3 regions of the Pseudomonas citronellolis genome follow, and region 1 is predicted to be linked to each of the others. Evidence: predicted binding sites of a transcription regulator. Region 1 holds the regulator's gene; each other region holds the start of a gene.
What was found. Region 1 encodes FliA, which starts transcription of late flagellar genes. Its sites were predicted from a motif close to CTAAAGTTTNNNNNNNNNNNGCCGNTAA; they were not measured.

Region 1 (4,022 bases):
CGTCGCCGGCGCCGGCAGCCTCGGCCTGTGGCGCTTCAGCCTGCGGCGGCTGTTCGGCCGGCGCGGCCTGGCTGCTCGGCTGCAGGGCGTCGAGCAGCTGCTCGAACTCGGCGTCGGTGATGTCGCCATAGGCGGCCGGTTCGGCGGCGGGCTGCGGCGCGGCGGCTTCTTCCTGTTCCTGGGGCGCGGCTTCGACGGCGTCATCGTCGCCCGGCTCGGCCAGGCGCGCCAGCGCGGCGAGCAGCTCCGGGGTGGCCGGGGTCGGCTCTTCCTGGTCGCGGACCTGGGCGAACATGACGTTGACCGTGTCCAGCGCCTGCAGGACCACGTCCATCAGCTCGGAGGTGACGCGGCGCTCGCCCTTGCGCAGGATGTCGAAGACGTTCTCCGCGATGTGGCAGCACTCCACCAGGGCGTTCAGCTGGAGGAAGCCGGCGCCGCCCTTGACGGTGTGGAAACCACGGAAGATGGCATTGAGCAGGTCCATGTCGTCGGGCCGGCTTTCCAGCTCGACGAGTTGCTCGGACAGTTGCTCGAGAATCTCGCCGGCCTCCACCAGAAAGTCCTGGAGGATCTCATCATCGGCGTCGAAGCTCATTCGGTGCTCCCCACGGTGTGTTCACACACCTCAAAAACCAAGGCTGGACAACAGGTCATCGACATCGTCCTGACCGGATACGACGTCCACTCTCTTATCGGCAGCAACCTGCGGACCTTCACCCTTGGACGATCTTTCTTTTTCCACCGCCGTGCGCAGGCCCTCGTGGTCGTGCTCGATGCCGGCGTAGCGATCCACCTGCCCAGCCATCCAGACCAGCTTGACCAGGTTGCTCTCCACCTCGGTGACCAGCTTGGTGACGCGCTTGATCACCTGCCCGGTGAGGTCCTGGAAGTCCTGCGCCAGGAGGATGTCGTTCAGGTGCGCGGAGAGCTTGCGGCTGTCCTGGGCGCTGCTGTAGAGGAAGGCCTCGACGCGCTTGGCCAGCTCGCGGAAGGCCTCCGGGCCCAGCTCGCGGCGCATGAAGCGCGACCACTGTTCCTGCAGCTCCTTGGCCTCGCCCTCGATGTGGCCGACCAGCGGCGTGCACTCTTCCACCAGGTCCATGGTGCGGTTGGCCGCTTTCTCGGTCATCTGCACCACGTAGGACAGGCGGTCGGTGGCGTCGGCGATCTGCGACATTTCCTCGGCGTGGCGCGAGCGCGGGTCGATCTGGAAATTGACGATGGCGTTGTGCAGCTCGCGGGTGAGCTTGCCGACCTCCTGGTAGAGGCCGCGGTCGCGGGCTTCGTTGAGCTCCTGGATGAGCTGCACGGCCTGCTGCACTTCGCCGCGCTCCAGGCTCTCGACCAATTCGCGCGCGTGTTTCTTCAGGGTCGACTCGAAGTCGCCCCCCTTGGATTCGTTGACGAGATCCATGACGCCCTCTTGGTCGGCTTCAGCCGCCGACCCGCTCGAATATCTTCTCGATCTTCTCTTTCAGCACCTGGGCGGTGAAAGGCTTGACCACGTAGCCGTTGACCCCGGCCTGGGCCGCTTCGATGATCTGGTCGCGCTTGGCCTCGGCGGTGACCATCAGCACCGGCAGGTGCTTCAGGCGCTCGTCGGCGCGTACCGCGCGCAACAGGTCGATGCCGGTCATGCCGGGCATGTTCCAGTCGGTGACGAGGAAGTCGAAGTTGCCGCTGTGCAGCATGGGCAGCGCGGTGGTGCCGTCATCGGCTTCCGCGGTGTTGGTGAACCCCAGGTCACGCAGGAGGTTCTTGATGATGCGCCTCATCGTGGAAAAGTCGTCCACGATGAGAATTTTCATGTTCTTGTCCAAACCTGCCTCCGTCCAGTCCCGGCGCGCCGTGGCGGGCGCGCCTTGAATACCCTTGGGCGGGCGCCTTGGCGGCGCCTGCCGTGTTGCTTGTCGGTGGCGGGGTGCCCCGCCCTTTTCGCCGCCCTCATAGCAAAGGGCCAGCAGTGTCGAACCGACGGGATTCTATACGCCCCGCCGGAAAAATCCGTTACTTCCTTGCGCCCACCGGTCGCTCAGTGCGCCCGCCACTCCGAAAGCCGGGCCCGCAGGCGCGCGGCGCACTGGCTGTGCAACTGGCTGACGCGCGACTCGCTGACCCCCAGCACCTCGCCGATTTCCTTGAGGTTGAGCTCCTCGTCGTAGTACAGCGCCAGCACCAGGCGCTCGCGTTCGGGCAGCTTGGTGATGGCGTCGGCCAGCGCCTGCTGGAAACGCTCGTCCTCCAGGCCGTGGGAGGGCTCGTTGTCCAGGTGCGTGGTGTCTTCCGCCGGGCCCTGGGCGCCTTCCTGCAGCAGGTCGTCGAAGCTGTACAGGCGGCTGCCCTGGGTGTCGCTCAGGATCGCGTAGTAATCGTCGAGACTCATATTGAGTTCGGCAGCGACCTCCTGATCTTTAGCATCGCGTCCGGTCCGCGCCTCGATGGTGCGGATGGCGTCACTCACCATGCGGGTGTTGCGGTGCACCGAACGCGGCGCCCAGTCGCCCTTGCGCACCTCGTCGAGCATGGCCCCGCGGATGCGGATGCCGGCATACGTCTCGAAGCTGGCGCCCTTGCCCTGGTCGTACTTCTTCGCCGCTTCGAGCAGGCCGATCATTCCGGCCTGCATCAGGTCTTCCACCTGCACGCTGGCCGGCAGCCGGCCCAGCAGGTGGTAGGCGATCCGCTTGACCAGCGGCGCATAGCGCTGGATCAGCTCTTCCTGGGCATTGCGCGCCTGCGTCTTGCTGTACATAAGCGCTCCGGAGCCGCTCATCATACGGTCGAACCCGTGGTGGGATGCTGCACCAGGCGTTCGACGAAGAACTCCAGGTGCCCGCGCGGGTTGGCCGGCAGCGGCCAGCTGTCGACTTTCTGGGCGATGGCGCGGAAGGCCAGCGAGGCCTTGCTGCGCGGGAAGGCTTCATAGACCGAGCGCTGCTTCTGCACGGCCTTGCGCACCGACTCGTCGTAGGGGATGGCGCCGACGTACTGCAGCGCCACGTCGAGGAAGCGGTCGGTGACCTTGGTCAGCTTGGCGAACAGGTTGCGCCCTTCCTGCGGGCTGTGTGCCATGTTCGCCAGCACGCGGAAGCGCGTCATGCCATAGTCGCGGTTGAGCAGCTTGATCAGCGCATAGGCATCGGTGATCGAGGTCGGTTCGTCGCAGACGACCAGCAGCACTTCCTGGGCCGCGCGGACGAAGCTGACCACCGAATCGCCGATGCCGGCGGCAGTGTCCACCAGCAGCACGTCGATGTTCTCGCTGATGTCGCTGAAGGCCTGGATCAGCCCGGCGTGCTGCATGGGCGAGAGCTGCACCATGCTCTGCGTGCCCGAGGCCGCCGGGACGATGCGGATGCCGCCGGGGCCCTGGAGGATCACGTCACGCAGGTCGCATTCGCCTTCGATGACGTCGGCCAGGGTGCGCTTGGGCGAAAGCCCCAGCAGCACGTCGACGTTGGCCAGGCCGAGGTCGGCGTCCAGCAGCATGACGCGGCGGCCGAGGTCGGCCAGCGCCATCGCCAGGTTCACCGAGACGTTGGTCTTGCCGACGCCACCCTTGCCACCGGTGACCGCGATTACCTGAACGGGATGCATACCCATAGTCTTACCTTGTCTCTTCATCGTCCCCGGCGCGTCTGGCGCCTGGGTCTGCCGGTCGCGGTGCTCTCCCGCCACCAGCGCTTACGGATCTGCTCGAGCATCCGTATCCGCCTGGCGCCCCGCGTGCGGGGGCGCCCCTGGAATCCGTCAGCCGACGTGTCGCGCCGGCTGCTGGTAGAGGCCGGCGAACATGCCGGCCATGGTGTCTTCGCACGGCTCCTCCGGAGCCTGCAGGCTGACCGCGCGGCTGACCAGCTGGTGCGCGCGCGCCACCTGCAGATCATCCGGAATTCGCGGCCCGTCCGCCAGATAGGCAACCGGCAAGCGTTGTGCTATCGCCAGCGCCAGGGCCTCGCCCAGGCTGCCCGCCTCGTCCAGCTTGGTCAGTATGCAGCCGGCCAGGCCGCAGCTGCGAT
Region 2 (4,022 bases), 420 kb from region 1:
ATGGACTTGTCCATATCGCCGACGCGCAGCATGGTATGCAGCAGTCTCATGGGGGTCGTTCTCCTCATCCGGCCCGTTTCGGGCGCATAAAAGCAAACCCCGGCTCGTGGCCGGGGCTTGTCTGGCTCAGCTTATCAGAACAGCTTGCGGCCCTTGTTCGCGGCGATGCGCATGCGCAGCGCGTTGAGCTTGATGAAGCCCGCGGCGTCGGCCTGGTTGTAGGCGCCGCCGTCTTCCTCGAAGGTCGCGATGTTGGCGTCGAACAGCGAGTCGTCGGACTTGCGGCCGACCACGATGACGTTGCCCTTGTACAGCTTCAGGCGCACCACGCCGTTCACGTACTCCTGGGAGGCGTCGATCATCTGCTGCAGCATCTCGCGCTCCGGGCTCCACCAGTAGCCGGTGTAGATCAGCTTGGCGTAGCGCGGCATCAGCTCGTCCTTCAGGTGAGCGACTTCGCGGTCCAGGGTGATCGACTCGATGGCGCGGTGGGCCTTGAGCATGATGGTGCCGCCGGGGGTCTCGTAGCAGCCGCGGGACTTCATGCCGACATAGCGGTTCTCGACGATGTCGAGGCGGCCGATGCCGTTGGCGCCGCCGATGCGGTTCAGCTCGGTCAGCACCTGCGCCGGGGTCATTTCCTTGCCGTCGATGGCGACGATGTCGCCCTTGCGGTAGGTCAGCTCGATGTAAGTCGCAGCGTCGGGGGCCTTCTCCGGGGAGACGGTCCACTTCCACATGTCCTCTTCGTGCTCGGTCCAGGTGTCTTCCAGCACGCCGCCCTCATAGGAGATGTGCAGCAGGTTGGCGTCCATGGAGTACGGCGACTTCTTCTTGCCGTGGCGCTCGATCGGGATGCCGTGGGTCTCGGCGTAGTCCATCAGCTTCTCGCGGGACAGCAGGTCCCACTCGCGCCAGGGGGCGATGACCTTGACGCCCGGCTTGAGCGCATAGGCGCCCAGTTCGAAACGCACCTGGTCGTTGCCCTTGCCGGTGGCGCCGTGGGAGATGGCGTCGGCGCCGGTCTCGTTGGCGATCTCGATCAGGCGCTTGGCGATCAGCGGACGGGCGATGGAAGTACCCAGCAGGTACTCGCCTTCATAAATGGTGTTGGCGCGGAACATCGGGAAGACGAAGTCGCGGACGAACTCTTCTCGCAGGTCCTCGATGTAGATTTCCTTCACACCCAGGGCCTTGGCCTTGGCGCGGGCAGGCTCGACCTCTTCGCCCTGGCCGAGATCGGCAGTGAAGGTCACCACTTCGCAGTTATAAGTATCCTGCAGCCACTTGAGAATCACCGAGGTATCCAGGCCACCGGAATACGCCAGGACTACCTTCTTCACGTCCGCCATGCCATCACTCCACGGGGGGTTGTCACGAAAACCCCCGATTCTACTGCCGCGCTTCAGGAAATTACAGAGGCGCGACAGCTTTTGACGACAAAGCGACAGATTCTATCGTGAGTGCGACTAGGCGCCGCGTGCTGGCGACTGGCCCGGCGGCGCCGAAGCCGGGGCATTGCCGGCCGGTGTCTTGGCCTGCGGGGCCGCGGGCGCAGGGGCTGGCGGCGCGGGCGGCGGCGCGCTGGGCGCGGCGGTGGGCGCCGGCGGTGTTTCCGGCACGGCCTCGCGGGACAGGTGCAGGGTCACCCGGCGGTTGCGCGCGCGGTTGGCCTCGGAGTTGTTCTTCACCAGCGGGTAGCGCTCGCCGTAGAAGCGCACGGTGATCTGCTCCTCGGGCACGCCGTGGGCCTTGAGGTACTCCATCACCGCCACCGCGCGGCGCCGCGAGATGTCGCGGTTGCTCAGGCGGTTGCCGCTGTTGTCGGAATGGCCGTCCAGCTCGATGCGGTTCACCGTCGGGTCGGCCTTGAGGTACTGCAGGACGATGTCCAGCTTGGCGCGGGCCACGGCGTCCAGGGCGTCGCCGCCGCCGGGGAAGCCGACCTGCGCCTGGCGCACCTGCTCGAAGTTCACCGGCAGCATCTTCGTCGAGCAATCCTGCAACTGCGCGTAGCCATCGGCGAAGCGCGCCGGCAGCAGGCGCACCCGCAGGTCCTGGCCACCCATGGCGCGCAGGCGCACCTCGGGGCTGCGCCCTTCCAGCACGCCATCGAGCAGGCGCCCGGCCTGCTGCTGGCTGCTGGTAAAGGGCACCTCGCCGGCGACCAGGGCCACCGAGCCCAGGTTGATGTCGCCCTGGGTCGGCCGCCACGGCGGCGCCGCCGCCAGGAGCGTCGCCGAGCCGCCGCCGGCCCAGTTGCGCTGCGGCTTGAGGCGGAAGGTCGGCTGCTCGCCGGCGCGCCAGACGAACTCGCCGACGCCGAAGCCGTCCACCTGTTGCGACAGGCGGCATTCGAACTGGTCGCCCGCCGCCGTCCAGCGCGCGTTCTCCAGGCGCGTCTGGAAGGTCAGCCCCCAGGCCGGCAGGCTGGCGCACAGGCCGAGCAGGAGAAAGTAGGAATGGCGCACGGACGGCTCCGGGTAATGCTGGAAAGTACCCAGGAGATATCGGACGGTCCCGGCGAAACTTGATAGCGAGTGCCGGCGGCGGGCTTTTCCGGTAGCATTTCCCCACTTCAATTCCGCTGCAAATCGTCCTCTGGTATCCCCATGTCCGACCGCCTGACCCTGCTGCGCCCCGACGACTGGCACATCCACCTGCGCGACGGCGCCGCCCTCGCCCAGACCGTCGGCGATGCCGCGCGCACCTTCGGCCGCGCCATCGTCATGCCCAACCTGGTGCCGCCGGTGCGCAACGCCGGCGAAGCCGACGCCTACCGCCAGCGCATCCTCGCCGCGCGCCCGGCCGGCAGCCGCTTCGAACCGCTGATGGTGCTCTACCTCACCGACCGCACCAGCGCCGAGGACGTGCGCAACGCCAAGGCCAGCGGCTTCGTCCACGCGGCCAAGCTGTACCCGGCCGGCGCCACCACCAACTCCGATTCCGGCGTGACCAGCATCGACAACATCTTCCACGTGCTCGAAGCCATGGCCGAGGTCGGCCTGCCGCTGCTGGTGCACGGCGAGGTGACCCGCGCCGAGGTGGACGTATTCGACCGCGAGAAGCGCTTCATCGACGAGCACCTGGCCCGCGTGGTCGAGCGCTTCCCGACGCTCAAGGTGGTGTTCGAGCACATCACCACCGGCGATGCGGCGCAGTTCGTCCTGGCCGCCCCGGCCAACGTCGGCGCCACCATCACCGCCCACCACCTGCTGTACAACCGCAACCACATGCTGGTCGGCGGCATCCGCCCGCACTTCTATTGCCTGCCGATCCTCAAGCGCAACGTGCACCAGGAAGCCCTGCTCGACGCCGCCACCAGCGGCAGCCCGAAGTTCTTCCTCGGCACCGACTCGGCGCCCCACGCCCGCCACGCCAAGGAAGCGGCCTGCGGCTGCGCCGGCTGCTACACCGCCTACGCCGCCATCGAGCTGTACGCCGAGGCCTTCGAGCAGCGCAACGCCCTGGACAAGCTGGAAGCCTTCGCCAGCTTCCACGGCCCGGACTTCTACGGCCTGCCGCGCAACGCCGACAGCATCACCCTGGTCCGCGAGGAATGGCAGGCGCCGGCCAGCCTGCCCTTCGGCGACCATGAGGTGGTGCCCCTGCGCGCCGGCGAAAAACTGCGCTGGCGCCTGCTGGAGGCCGGCGCATGAGCGAGGAGCATTACGAAGAGGAGTTCGACGGCAACTTCCCCCCCGGCCCGCGTCACCCCATGGCGCGCCGCTTCCGCGGCTACCTGCCGGTGGTGGTGGACGTCGAGACCGGCGGCTTCAACTGCGCCACCGACGCCCTGCTGGAAATCGCCGCGGTGACCATCGGCATGGACGAGAACGGCTACCTGTTCCCGGAACATACCCACTTCTTCCGCGTCGAGCCCTTCGAAGGCGCCAACATCGAGCCGGCGGCCCTGGAGTTCACCGGCATCAAGCTCGACCACCCGCTGCGCATGGCGGTGGCCGAGGAGCAGGCGCTCACCGAGATCTTCCGTGGCGTGCGCAAGTCGCTGAAGGCCAACG
Region 3 (4,022 bases), 200 kb from region 1:
TCATCGGCGAGGACATGAACGCCACCGGCTACATGAACCGCCTGCAGGTGGCGCAGAACTACAGCGCGGTCTCCGATGGCTGCCTGATGATCCGCAAGGCGCTGTTCGACGAGCTGGGTGGCCTGGACGAGGGCGACTTCGCCGAACGGGGTGCCGATGTCGATCTCTGCCTGCGCGCCGGCGAGGCCGGTTACCTGGTGTCGTGGACGCCCCATGCGACCTTGCTGCACAGCCTGGTTCCGGAAGCCGAGCCGGTGGAGCTGCAGGATGCCTTTTACGCCCGCTGGCTGCCGCGCCTGGCCCGCGATCCGGCGTACAACCCGAACTTCTCCCTGGTCCGTGCCCGCGGCGGCTTCGTCCTCACCGACACCCAGCTGACCTTCCGGCCCCTGGCCTGGCAGCCATTGCCGACAGTGCTGGCGCATTTCGCCGACACCTTCGGATGCGGGCACTACCGGGTCATCCAGCCCTTCCTCGCGCAGCGCGAGCAGGGCCTGATCGAAGGCGTAGTGACCCACGGCCTGCTGCATGTCGCCGACCTGGAGCGCTTCTCTCCGGACGTGGTGCTGCTGCAGCGCCAGATCGGCGACGAGCGCCTGGACGCCATGCGCCGCATGAAGGCCTTCTCCCGTGCCTTCAAGGTCTACGAGCTCGACGACTACCTGCCGAACCTGCCGTTGAAGAACCAGCACCGCGAGCACATGCCCAAGGACATCCTTCGCTCCCTGCGCCGCGGCCTGGGTTACGTCGACCGCTTCGTGGTTTCCACCGAGGCGTTGGCCGAGGCCTTCTCCGACCTGCATCCGGATATCCGCGTCGCCTACAACCGCCTGGCTCCCGGCTGGTGGGGCGGCCTGCAGCCGAGCCAGCGGCGGCGTTCGGCGAAGCCGCGGGTGGGCTGGGCAGGCGGGGTCAGCCACACCGGCGACCTCGAACTGATCGCCGACGTGGTCAAGGAACTGGCCAACGAAGTCGAATGGGTCTTCTTCGGCATGTGCCCGGAAAGGATCCGTCCCTATGTGCACGAGTTCCATCCGGGCCTGCCGATACAGCAATACCCGGCCAAGCTCGCGAGCCTGGATCTCGACCTGGCCCTGGCGCCGCTGGAGGACAACCTGTTCAACCAGTGCAAGAGCAACCTGCGCCTGCTGGAATACGGCGCTTGTGGCTTCCCGGTGGTGTGCAGCGACAACCGTGCCTATGCCGGAGACCTGCCGGCGACCCGGGTGAAGAACCGCTTCCGCGACTGGGTGGAGGCGATCCGCATGCACCTGGCCGACCTCGACGCCACGGCACGAATGGGCGACGAGCTGCGTGACAGGGTGCGCGCCGAATGGATGCTGCAGGGCGACAACCTGCAGACCTGGCACCGCGCCTGGCAACCGGACTGAGTTCCCGGGTACCGCTGCCCGAATGCTGAAAGCCCCGCCAAGCGGGGCTTTCAGCACTTTCCTAGGGCAGGGGGCAAGAGGGGCTTGAAAAAAAATCGAAAATCGCCCTAAAGCAAAATCCGCCACGGACGATAACCCTAACGAAGGTTCTCCAGGCCATACCGGGCGGCACTAGCCAAGGGCCAGGGACCAACTGAAAGCAGTCGCCTATCCACGAGGATCTCGTCATGGCCCTTACCGTAAATACCAACATCTCTTCGCTGACCGTTCAGAAGAACCTGAACAACGCTTCGAAAAACCTCAACACTGCCATGACCCGGCTCTCCACCGGCCTGCGCATCAACAGCGCCAAGGACGACGCCGCCGGTCTGCAGATCTCCAACCGCCTGAGCAGCCAGATCAACGGCCTGAACAAGGCAGTGGACAACGCCAACGACGCCATCTCCATCGCCCAGACCGCCGAAGGCGCCCTGCAGGAATCCACCAACATCCTGCAGCGCATGCGTGTCCTGGCCGTGCAGTCCGCCAACGGCTCCAACAGCGAAGACGACCGTACCTCGCTGAACCAGGAGTTCAAGTCGCTGACCGCCGAACTGACCCGCATCTCCGAAACCACCACCTTCGGTGGCGGCAGCACCGCGGTGACCCTGCTCAACGGTAAAGCCGGCACCAACGGCACCATGACCTTCCAGGTCGGCGCCAACGCCAACGAAACCGTCAGCTTCACCCTGAACGACATGAGCGCCAAGGCCCTGAACGGCAGCTACACCCTGGCCAGCGGCACCATCGCGGTCACCGGCGTCAACGACACCACCACCGCCGCTACCTCGGGCAGCATCACCGTCAACGGTGTCGAAGTCGACTACGCCAAGGGCGCCAGCCTCAACGACATCGTCGCCTCGATCAACACCAACGTCAGCGGCATCACCGCGGTCGCCAGCGGCGGCAGCATCAAGGTCACCTCGCAGGACGACATCACCGTCACCGCGGGCGGCACCCTGACCGGCGGCACCGCCACCGTGGCTTCCGGCCAGACCGTGCAGTCGCTGAACATCGGCACCGCCGACAAGGCCCAGGCCGCGATCCAGGTGATCGACGATGCCCTGAAGCAGATCGACACCCAGCGTTCGGCCCTCGGTGCGGTACAGAACCGTCTGGACAGCACCATCTCCAACCTGCAGAACATCGCAGAGAACGCCACCTCGGCACGCAGTACGATCCAGGATGCCGACTTCGCCGCGGAAACGGCGGAGATGACCAAGCAGCAGACCCTGCAGTCGGCAGCCACCGCTGTACTGGCCCAGGCCAACCAGCTGCCCTCTGCCGTACTCAAGCTGCTGCAGTAAGGTCATCGGCGGTTGATACGAAGGAAGGGCGCACTGCGCCCTTCCTGCATTTGTCCAGAACAATGAGGAGTCGATGATGAGCGTGACTTTCTCTACGATCGGACTGGGAGCCCCCGTCAGGGCGGACCAGGCCCAGGCGGCCACGCCCATCGCGGCCGGCGGCAAGACCGTTGCCGTCGACGGCAAGGGTTCGCCGTCCACCGGCAGTACCCAGGCCGAGCCGGACAAGGCTACCCTGGATCGTGCGCTGGACAGCCTGCGCAGCAATGCCCAGGTCATCCACCGCAACCTGGAGTTCTCGGTCGACCAGGAGTCGGGCATCACCGTGGTCAAGGTGGTGGACAGCACCAGTGGCGACGTGATCCGGCAGATTCCCTCCGAGGTCGCGGTGAAGCTGGCGGAGAGCATCAAGGAAGCCGGCAACCTGCTGTTCCGGGAGCAGGCCTAGGAAGCTGGCCTGCTTCTTGCCTGAAGGCTCTGGTACGAGCAATTGCGTCAAGAAACCGTTTAAAGGAGCGCGGCAATGACTACGATCAGTTCTTCCTCGTCGGGCAGCATCGCCTCTACCGGCCTGGGGTCCGGCCTGGACATCGACTCGATCGTCAGCGCCCTGGTGAAGGCACAGACCAGTGCCAAGCAGACGCAGATCACCAACCTCACCAAGTCGAACACTACCCAGCTATCCGCCGTGGGCTCGCTCAAGAGCGCGCTCTCGACCTTCCAGCTGGCAGTGGCGACGCTCAACACCGCCGACTCCTTCTCCGGGCTCAAGGCCACTTCGTCGGACGACACGAAGGCGACTGCCACCGCCAGCGCTTCGGCTACCGCCGGTACCTACACCCTGGAGGTCGACAAGCTGGCAACCGCCTCCAAGGTGGCCAGCCAGTACGTCGGCAGCTCCGACAAGTTCGGCGCCGGTCGTCTTACCCTCAGCCAAGGCGGCAGTAACTATTACGTGACGGTGTCCGCTGGCGATTCGTTGTCGACCATCCGCGACAACATCAACAAGCTCAGTTCCACCAGCGGCATCTCCGCCAACATCGTCACCGACTCCAGCGGCTCGCGCCTGGTGCTCAGCTCCACCACCACCGGCGCCGGCACCGACATCAGCGTCAAGACCTCGGGCGACAGCAGCCTGGGCAAGCTGGCGATCGACGGCACGGCAGCCTACAGCAGTTCCACCGGTGGCTATCTGGTTCAGGCCGGCGATGCCGAGTTCAAGCTCGACGGCCTGTCGATGACCAGTTCCAGCAATACCCTGGACAAGGCCGTCAGCGGCGTGACC

Region 2: the regulator FliA is predicted to act here: its motif matches at 2,508-2,535, upstream of PcP3B5_RS06930 (flagellar protein MotY).
Region 3: the regulator FliA is predicted to act here: its motif matches at 1,499-1,526, upstream of PcP3B5_RS07960 (flagellin N-terminal helical domain-containing protein).

What each region holds. Positions count from the first base shown of each region.
Region 1 covers NZ_CP014158.1:1,946,065-1,950,086, reverse strand. Annotated here, with positions in the region: gene PcP3B5_RS08900 (chemotaxis protein CheA) at 1-598, opposite strand, end outside; gene PcP3B5_RS08895 (protein phosphatase CheZ) at 629-1,417, opposite strand; gene PcP3B5_RS08890 (chemotaxis response regulator CheY) at 1,437-1,811, opposite strand; gene fliA (RNA polymerase sigma factor FliA) at 2,036-2,779, opposite strand; gene fleN (flagellar synthesis regulator FleN) at 2,776-3,627, opposite strand; gene flhF (flagellar biosynthesis GTPase FlhF) at 3,754-4,022, opposite strand, start outside.
Region 2 covers NZ_CP014158.1:1,528,845-1,532,866, reverse strand. Annotated here, with positions in the region: gene gloA (lactoylglutathione lyase) at 1-50, opposite strand, end outside; gene PcP3B5_RS06935 (argininosuccinate synthase) at 135-1,352, opposite strand; gene PcP3B5_RS06930 (flagellar protein MotY) at 1,470-2,471, opposite strand; gene pyrC (dihydroorotase) at 2,613-3,659, shown strand; gene rnt (ribonuclease T) at 3,656-4,022, shown strand, end outside.
Region 3 covers NZ_CP014158.1:1,749,967-1,753,988, forward strand. Annotated here, with positions in the region: gene PcP3B5_RS07955 (glycosyltransferase) at 1-1,391, shown strand, start outside; gene PcP3B5_RS07960 (flagellin N-terminal helical domain-containing protein) at 1,619-2,737, shown strand; gene PcP3B5_RS07965 (flagellar protein FlaG) at 2,814-3,185, shown strand; gene fliD (flagellar filament capping protein FliD) at 3,261-4,022, shown strand, end outside.